Regions from separate parts of the Exiguobacterium sp. KKT215 genome, predicted to be linked through region 2. Evidence: predicted binding sites of a transcription regulator. Region 2 holds the regulator's gene; each other region holds the start of a gene.
The links. The regulator Rex, encoded in region 2, represses fermentation and respiration genes when NADH is low (regulators of the CRP and FNR family bind a similar motif). The targets are predictions, from matches to a motif close to TTGTGAAATATTTCACAA.
Positions count from the first base shown of each region.

Region 1: the regulator Rex is predicted to act here: its motif matches at 1,403-1,420, upstream of ACZ2GZ_RS08465 (formate/nitrite transporter family protein).
Region 3: the regulator Rex is predicted to act here: its motif matches at 1,229-1,246, upstream of ric (iron-sulfur cluster repair di-iron protein).
Region 4: the regulator Rex is predicted to act here: its motif matches at 1,283-1,300, upstream of cydD (thiol reductant ABC exporter subunit CydD).

Region 1 covers NZ_CM145756.1:1,630,053-1,632,253, reverse strand. Annotated here, with positions in the region: gene mutL (DNA mismatch repair endonuclease MutL) at 1-439, shown strand, start outside; gene ACZ2GZ_RS08470 (50S ribosomal protein L25/general stress protein Ctc) at 603-1,271, shown strand; gene ACZ2GZ_RS08465 (formate/nitrite transporter family protein) at 1,480-2,201, shown strand, end outside.
Region 2 covers NZ_CM145756.1:2,634,701-2,636,901, forward strand. Annotated here, with positions in the region: gene tatC (twin-arginine translocase subunit TatC) at 1-683, opposite strand, end outside; gene ACZ2GZ_RS13745 (twin-arginine translocase TatA/TatE family subunit) at 686-904, opposite strand; gene ACZ2GZ_RS13750 (redox-sensing transcriptional repressor Rex) at 904-1,560, opposite strand; gene ACZ2GZ_RS13755 (ABC-F family ATP-binding cassette domain-containing protein) at 1,710-2,201, shown strand, end outside.
Region 3 covers NZ_CM145756.1:2,800,885-2,803,085, forward strand. Annotated here, with positions in the region: gene modA (molybdate ABC transporter substrate-binding protein) at 1-45, opposite strand, end outside; gene ACZ2GZ_RS14675 (molybdate ABC transporter substrate-binding protein) at 60-353, opposite strand; gene ric (iron-sulfur cluster repair di-iron protein) at 461-1,168, opposite strand; gene aceA (isocitrate lyase) at 1,316-2,201, opposite strand, start outside.
Region 4 covers NZ_CM145756.1:262,636-264,836, forward strand. Annotated here, with positions in the region: gene ACZ2GZ_RS01525 (glycoside hydrolase family 31 protein) at 1-379, shown strand, start outside; gene ACZ2GZ_RS01530 (Crp/Fnr family transcriptional regulator) at 514-1,200, shown strand; gene cydD (thiol reductant ABC exporter subunit CydD) at 1,329-2,201, shown strand, end outside.

The DNA of each region.
Region 1 (2,201 bases), 1.0 Mb from region 2:
AGACAAAGAGTATCAATTGTTGCTGCTCCCGCTCACACTCGAGTTCACGCAAGAAGAGACGCTCGCGATTGAAGAAGTCGCTCCGCTCTTGAAAGAAGCGGGGCTCGATTTGGAGCCGTTCGGTGGCAACACGTTCCTCATCCGAGAGATTCCGACGTGGTACCCGCAGCATGATTTGGAAGGGACGGTCCGCGATTTGATTGAGATGGCGATTCGGGACCGCTCTGTCAATCTCGCCAAATATCGGGAAGACGCGTCAATCTTGATGGCGTGCAAGCGGTCGATTAAAGCGAACCATCCATTGAACCATGAGATGATGCGGCAATTGCTGCATGACCTCAATCAGACGACGTCCCCGTATACGTGTCCGCACGGGCGACCGATCTTGGTGAAATGGAGTACGTACGAACTTGAGAAGTTGTTCAAACGGGTTATGTGACACGCTTGTAATCTTTTTTTAACCGGCTGTAACGTTTATGTCCGGGTGCCTATGGGAACAATATACACATGTCACTCAACGCATCGAGGTTGAGAGGTGGCTTTTTCACTGCCTCACCCTCAAGATGTAGACATGATCGATAAACCAGTAGGGGGAATAGATTATGGCAGACACGCTTAAAGTAACGAAACGAGAATTACGACCACGTTCGGTCCGCGCAAACTTGCGTAAAGAAGGTAAAGTACTAGGTGTCGTCTACGGCTATAAAGTCGAGAGCACACCAGTAGCATTCGAGGAGATGGCACTTCGCAAAATTCTCCGCGACCACGGTGACAACGCGCTAATCGAGTTGAACATCGACGGCAAGAAAGTAAACACGCTCGTTCACGGGACTGAAGTTGACCCGTTCACAAACGAATACAAGCACGTCGAGTTCATGGCCGTGAAGATGGACGAAGCGACGGAAGTCGAAGCGGACGTCACACTCGTCGGTGACGCGAAAGGTGTCAAAGAAGGCGGCTTCTTGGCGCAAACGCTCTATAAAGTTACAGTATCGGCGACACCGGCTAACATTCCGGAACGCATTGAACTCGATGTTTCTGAACTCGGTATCGGTGACTCGGTCACGGTAGCTGACATTCCAGAGAACAAAGACTATGACATCGTCTCGGATGGCGAGCTTCAAATCGCATCTGTGAACGAGCCGGTCTCTCTTGAAGAGCTCGAGGCAGACACTGACACAACGACAGAAAGTGAAGCCGAAGCAACTGAAGAAGAGTCGGCTGAGGCATCATCTGAAGAGTCTGAAGAGAAGTCTGCAGACAAAGAATAAGCTGTATCGAACGACCCTTTGCGAAGGGTCGTTTTTTTCGTCACAAATCCGACAAATGTAAACGATTACGATGTGAAAAATATGTCAACACGGTCCAAGGTCGATTGCAATTTATTGGATTCGGGCTTATATTGTTAATGATTTCACATGTTCGTTCTTATTATATGGGTTCATTTAAACAGAAAGAAGGGTTTGTGACATGGCATCAATGGAAATCCATGCACTCGAATCATTACGAAAAAAAGCTCAGGCATCTTCGCAAATGATTCATTATCGGCCAATGGAATACTTTTTACGGGCAATGCTCGCGGGGATCTTTATCGGATTCGCTTCAATCTTCACACTTAAAGTTGTCAACGGGATGTACTTGATCGATTCGCCGTTCACGACACTCATCGGTGGGTTCTCATTCGGGATCGCGCTTGTCATGATCATCTACGGCGGAGCCGAACTGTTCACGGGGAACACAATGTATTTCACGACCTCGACGTTACGCGGCTATACGACGCTCAGTGACACGATGCTCGTCTGGTTACTTTGTTTCGTCGGGAACGCGCTCGGTGGCGTCTTGTTCGCCTTGTTGCTCGCCCCGACCGGCGTCATCCAAGAACTCGGGATGGACAACTGGCTGTTCGCGGTCGTCGAGAGCAAGATGCATCATACGACGGTCGAGATTTTCTTCCGTGCCATCTTCTGTAACTGGATGGTCTGTCTCGCGATTTTCTTACCAAAACAGATGAAAAATGAGTTCGCTCAAATCTTCTCGATGATTTTCCTCGTCGCCGTCTTCTTCGCGTCAGGATTTGATCACGTCATCGCCAACTTCGTCTTGTTTGCGCTCACGCTCGTCGTCCCACACCCTGAGGCGATTAGCTTTGCCGGCGCCATCCACAACTTGATTCCGGCCACGTTCGGTAACATCATCGGCGG
Region 2 (2,201 bases):
ATTTCATACAAGAAGAAGAGCGGCAATGACACCATGAGATGCGACGTCAAATCCGGCGGCGTGATGAACGCGGCGATGACGAACAAGGCGAAGTACGCATACTTCCGAATTTTTGATAAGAAGTACGGCGTCACGACACCGATGCGCGTCAAGAACATCGTCACGACCGGCAACTGGAACAACAGTCCGAATGGGATGGTCAGTTGCAGCAAGAACGTGAAGTAGTTCGACGCCCCGATGATTTGCGTTAGCCCGAGGTCTTGCCCGAGGTCCGTCGAGATATCGAGGACGAGCGGGAACAACCAATAATAGGCGAACGCGAGACCGATCAGGAACAAGATGAAGATGATCGGGATATAGGCGAGCGTCGCTTTCCGCTCGTTCGGATGCAGACCAGGTGCGACGAACGCCCACAGTTGATACAGTAGAAACGGACCGGATGCGACGAGCCCGATGACGAGCGCCAAGTTCAAGTAAATCATGAGCGGGTCCGCGACCCCAAAGGCGTTCAGTTCGAGCCCTCGTTCGACGAGGTCCGCCTGCAGATAGGCGAGCACGTATTTGACACTCGGCAAAGCGATCAAAAAGAAGGCAAAGACGACAAATGCCGACAGCATCAGTCGTCTCCGCAGCTCTGTCAAGTGATCGGACAGCGCCCGCTCTTGATCAGGTTGATGATTCATGATTACTGCTCTTTCTTCTCAAGTTCTTTCTTATCTTTCTCGTCATGTTCGTTCATCATGCCGTTCGTGGCATTTTTGAACTCACGGAGCGTTTGACCAGCGGCGCGTCCGAATTCAGGCAATTTCTTCGGCCCGAAGATGATGAGCGCGACGATGGCGATAATGAAGATACTTGCGCCTCCTGGAATACCGACGACGAGCAACGATGATAGTAATTCCATTATTGATGGACCCCCTCAGCAGATGGATAGTGTTGCATAAAGTAAATGAGCGACTGGAGTTCGATCGACAAGTCGATGTGATGGACGCGGACCGTGTCCGGCACCGTAAGACGGGCCGGCGTGAAGTTCAAGATGCCTTTGATGCCGAAGCGGACCAAGTCGTCCGCGACAGGCTGCGCATAGGCAGACGGCACCGTTAAGATGGCGACGTCAATCTTGTTCTGTTTCATGATCTGTTCCATCTCATCGACGTGATGAATCGGGACACCGGACATCGTCGTGCCGACTTTTGTCTCGTCTGCGTCGAACCCGACGACGATATGTGTGTTATTGTTTTTAAGGAAGTTATAGTTGACGAAAGCTGTCCCAAGATGACCAACCCCGACTAAGGCGACGTTCGTAATCTCGTCCTGATTCAGTGTCTTACGGAAAAAGTCTAACAGATACTGTACGTTATAGCCATATCCCTTTTTACCGAGCGCACCGAAGTACGAAAAATCGCGACGGATCGTGGCCGAATCGACCTTGACCGCCTCGCTCAGTTCAGCAGAAGAGACACGCTGTTTTCCTGATGAATGTAGGCTTTGGATAAACCGATAGTATAGTGGCAACCGTTTGGCTGTCGCTTGCGGAATCTTTGGTTCGTTTTGACTCAACGGAAAGAGCCTCCTTTTTACGACGCGTTTCAAACGAATCTAATTTCATACACCTTGATTGTAAACGAATTCACATGACCACTCAATGAATATACCTGAAATGGGGAAGAAATAAAGTATACTAAATAGAGAGAAAGGGGTTTTTTCACTTGATCCTACTGCAAGTCAATAACTTATCGAAATCATTCGGCGTCGAGCCGATTTTAGAGAACGTCAAACTCGAGATTCAAGAAGGCGAACGTGTCGCCCTCGTCGGCCGCAACGGCGCCGGCAAATCGACGCTGCTCAAAGTCATCGCCGGGGAATACAACTACGATTCAGGTGACATCATGAAGCCGAAAGACGTCACCATCGGCTATCTCGCCCAAGATTCAGGGTTAGAGTCGAACGAGACGATTTGGAACGAGATGCTCACCGTCTTCACCGATTTGATCGAACAGGAGAAGACGCTCCGCCGCATGGAACAAGACATGGGTTCTGAGCGCATCTTGAACGACCCGGCCGCCTATGAGCGTCTGCTGTCGTCTTACGATGAAGAACAACACACGTTCAAAGACCGCGGTGGCTATCAATATGAGGCGACGATCCGCTCCGTCCTTCACGGGATGCGTTTCTATCCGGACGACTTCGAACGCCGCATC
Region 3 (2,201 bases), 170 kb from region 2:
GCACGGATTCCCTTTCGGTGTCACGAGCCACAGCTCGTTATGCAAAAACGCATCCCGCTCTAGAATCGGGATTTGTAATCGGTCGACATCTCAACGCTCGCGGCTAAAAAGATATCTGCCGGAGACCCGTGATCGATTTGTGCTCGCAAGGCGCCGCTCCCGTTCGTCACGACCCGAACGTCGATCCCATCGAATTCCGCTTCAAGTTGTCGCTCGACCGCTTCTAAAGCCGGTCCTAAGCTTGCCGCCGCCAAAATGGTCACGGTGGTGTCCTCCGAATCTGAACTCGACCAGACTTGACTTAGTAATAAGGCGACCGTCACCCCTACGATGACTCCACTCACCCGTTTCATGATTAATCACTCCTTTGCCTCCCCTTTATCGTAGCGCTTGATTTGCCTCCCATCTGTATCAAACGTCACAAAAAGACACCCCCACGTAAGTAGAGGTGTGCCACTGCTTAAGCGAACGTGCGCGCCCGCGGGAATAAAATGTTGTTTTCGAGATGAATGTGTTCAAATGTATCCGATTCGAGCGCTTCTAACCGTTGATAGACAAGACGATACGTCCCACACGCTCCTTCAGGCGGCGTATAGTCGTTCGTGATTTGACGCAACTCTTTTAAAATGTCACCGGCTGCCGCGTGTTCTGACTCGAGCGAGGCCAAGATGTCATCAAGCTCCCGTCTCGTTTCAGCTGTCGGTGCCGTCTCGTGACGAAGCAACGTCGGGAAGTCTTCTGTCTCTTCTTTGACGATATGTTGTTCAAGTTCCACTTTCAATTGATTGAACAGTTGATGAATGCGTCCGAGGTGCGGATGGTTTTGTCCGTGAACCCGGAACACTTTTGTCACATATGGTGTGAGCTGTGGCAATTCGTCCGTCAAAAACTGGTGATGCTTATAAATGATGTGCTCAATCAATTCCGATGAAGAAGCAGCATCCCAATCGATGCTCTTCTCGTTCATCTCTTGCTTGCGTTGATAGAGCGCATTGACTTCTTCTAAAATGTCTTCCGTCGACCGTTTCGATTTGTCAGTCGCTTCAGCGAGTGGCCGGTTGCCGCCACAACAAAAATCGATTCGGTTCCGTTTGAAAATGTCTGCCGCTTGCGGGCATTGTTTGACGATTTCAGATACGTGCGTATCGCCCGTGAATGTCTGTGTCATCTGTCATAACCTCCATATTCATTTTGACATGTTCAGCGTAGCAAAAGTTTGACGACAAAAATGTGAAATACGTCACATTTAAGTGAACAGGATGCACGCGTTCTGAATTTGGACACAAAAAAAGCCCCTCTTGTGGAGGGGCGACGCTTAATGGGACGGCGCTTCAAATTGTTCTGCCTCGGTCGATCCGGTCAGCGCCGTCGTTGACGACTGGCCTCCCGAGATGACGAGAGACACCTCATCGAAATACCCGGTCCCGACCTCACGTTGGTGACGTGTCGCCGTATAACCGTGCTGTTCTGCACTGAATTCGGCCTGTTGCAGTTCCGAGTAGGCGGCCATCCCGCGGTCTTTATACCCGCGTGCGAGTTCGAACATGCCGAAGTTGAGCGAGTGGAAGCCAGCGAGCGTGACGAATTGGAATTTGTATCCCATCGCACCAATCTCTTGTTGGAACGTTGCGATCTCGTCATCCGACAACTTCTTCTTCCAATTGAATGACGGCGAACAGTTGTAAGCGAGAAGTTTGCCCGGATACTTCGCATGAATCTCATCCGCGAATTGACGCGCTTCGTCCAAATCAGGCTCGGACGTCTCGCACCAGACGAGGTCGGCGTACGGTGCATAGGCGAGACCGCGTGCGATCGCCTGTTCGATTCCTGCCTCGGTCCGATAAAACCCTTCTGGCGTCCGGTCGCCGACGATGAACGGATGATCGATTGGGTCGATGTCGCTCGTAATCAAGTTCGCGGCGTGGGCGTCGGTCCGGGCGACGATAATCGTCGACACCCCCATGACGTCTGCCGCGAGACGTGCGGCAATCAAGTTTTTCACGGCCGTCTGTGTCGGCAGCAACACTTTGCCGCCGAGGTGACCGCACTTCTTCTCCGACGACAGTTGATCTTCTAAGTGAACGCCGGCTGCACCCGCCTCAATCATCGCCTTCGTCAACTCGAACACGTTGAGCACACCGCCGAAACCGGCTTCCATGTCAGCGACGATCGGGGCGAACCAATGCGTATCGCCTTTCCCT
Region 4 (2,201 bases), 600 kb from region 2:
TTGGGAGGAACGGAGCCTTCATATCCAAGTGACAGGTGACCGGTCTGTGTTACCGGTGGACCGCCATGTCACGTTGCTCCTTCGAGGGGTGACCGGGTCTGGTGAATACAAACGGGAGACACAGACGCTTCGCCTCGAGCTCGGACCGATCAGAGACGAGCTGACCGTGGAACTCCCGGTCGATGTGACGGCGAACGACCATCGTCTCGATCGGTTGTATCGCTTCTTGGACCGTGCGGAAATCTCATACGATTTAAAAGACCGGTTATACCGGTCAGCGGCGGCGAAGACGCGACTCGAAGCATGGCTGTTCGATTTACATGCGCTCGAACTCGATCGCGACCTGCAAGACGCGATCATGGAATTGATGCTCGACTGAATACTTTATTGTGACGAAGAGGGGCGGTTCATGCCCTTCTTTTTTTGTCAGAAAATCGTCGGATTTTGTAAGCGTTTTCAATAAGAGGTCGCTTTATACTTAAAAGAGAGGCAAGATGGATTGGAGGATGCGACATGAAACCAAAATGGACGGTGGACGATTTGAGACAGCTTGATGTGTTCGCCAAATGTGCCACACGAGAGCTCGAGGCGCTGTTGCCGCATGTCTATTGCCGCACGTATCGGAAAGGTCAACTCTTGTTCATAGAGGGCGATCCCCGGGAACGGGTCTATTTCTTGATTAGCGGTTATGTGAAGCTTGAACGTTGCAACGAGACGGCGACACATCAATATACGGACTACTTGAAACCGAAGCAGTTGTTCCCGTATCGCGGCTTGCTGACGGAACCGTACTATCAACATTCAGCCGAGGCGTTGACCGATATCGAGGTCATCTATATGCCGACCGATCGATTCGAACAACTCGTCTCGCGGAACGCATCGATGTTGCTCCACATCGTCGGACAGATGAACCGGATTCTCGATTTGCACGAGCGCCGTGTCCAGGACATCATCACACCGAGTGCGACCGACCGGGTGCTCAACACGATTCATTACTTGATTGAAGACCTCGGGGAGGCGGAAGCGACGGGCGTTCGTGTCCGCTGCCCGTTCACGACGATTGAGATTTCGCGCTTGTCGGGCACGTCACGAGAGACCGTATCGAACATCTTGTCGCGGTTGCGAAAAGAAGACGTGCTTCAATTTGATGCGCGGGAATTGATGATCGGTCATCCTGAATATTTTGAACAGTCGCTGTGATGGCGCCGCGTGTGGGACGTGGCGTTTTTTGCATGTCTGAGGAAGCGAAGCGTTCGCCTTGCAAGGGTGCATCAGGTATAATTAGTGAGAATCCTCACAAAGAAAAAGTCTCCTGATTGATAGAAAGGATGAACGCAGTGAAACGACTGCAAGCTCTCGCTTTAGCAGAAAAACGCCATATCGTCGGACTCATCATCGCGGCAGTGATGATTGGGTTGTCGATTTTAGCTCAAGCCTATTTGATTGTCGACATTGTCGATCAAGTCTTTTTAAAAAATGCATCGTTTGAAAGCATCGTTCCGACGCTCGGGTGGCTCATCCTCGCGCTCGTCACACGAGCTGGTTTCGGCTATATGTCGGGGAGGATTGGAGCGAGCCTGTCAGAAAAGGCGAAACGAACACTCCGATTGCAATTGCTCGACCGCTATACGTCGAATCCGATTGAGACGTCACTATCCGGTCAATCCGGTAAAAAGGTGAGCGTGTTCATGGACGCGGTCGACGAAGTCGATGCCTACTTCAGCCAATATTGGCCGCAAGTCATTCAAACGTCGATTATTCCGCTACTCATTCTCGTCGTCGTCTTCAGCCAACATTGGATTTCAGGCGTCATCATGATGGTGACGGCTCCGTTCATCCCGATTTTCTTCATCATCATCGGGATTGCGACCCAGAAGAAGTCAGAACAGCAGATGGAGAAAATGAATCAGTTCTCCGGCAAGTTCTTGGACGTGTTGCAAGGATTGACGACGCTCAAACTATACGGTCGGACCGAGCGTGAGGCGCAAGCGATTGAAAAGAGCAGTCTCGACTTCCGCGACGCGACGATGGTCGTCTTGAAGACGGCGTTCCTGTCGGGTCTCATGCTCGAGTTCATCTCGATGCTCAGCACGGGCGTCGTCGCACTCGAAGTGGCGCTCCAAATGGTCGTCTGGGAGAACTTGACGTTCTTCTCCGGCTTTTTGATTCTCGTCTTGGCCCCGGAATACTATTTGGCCATC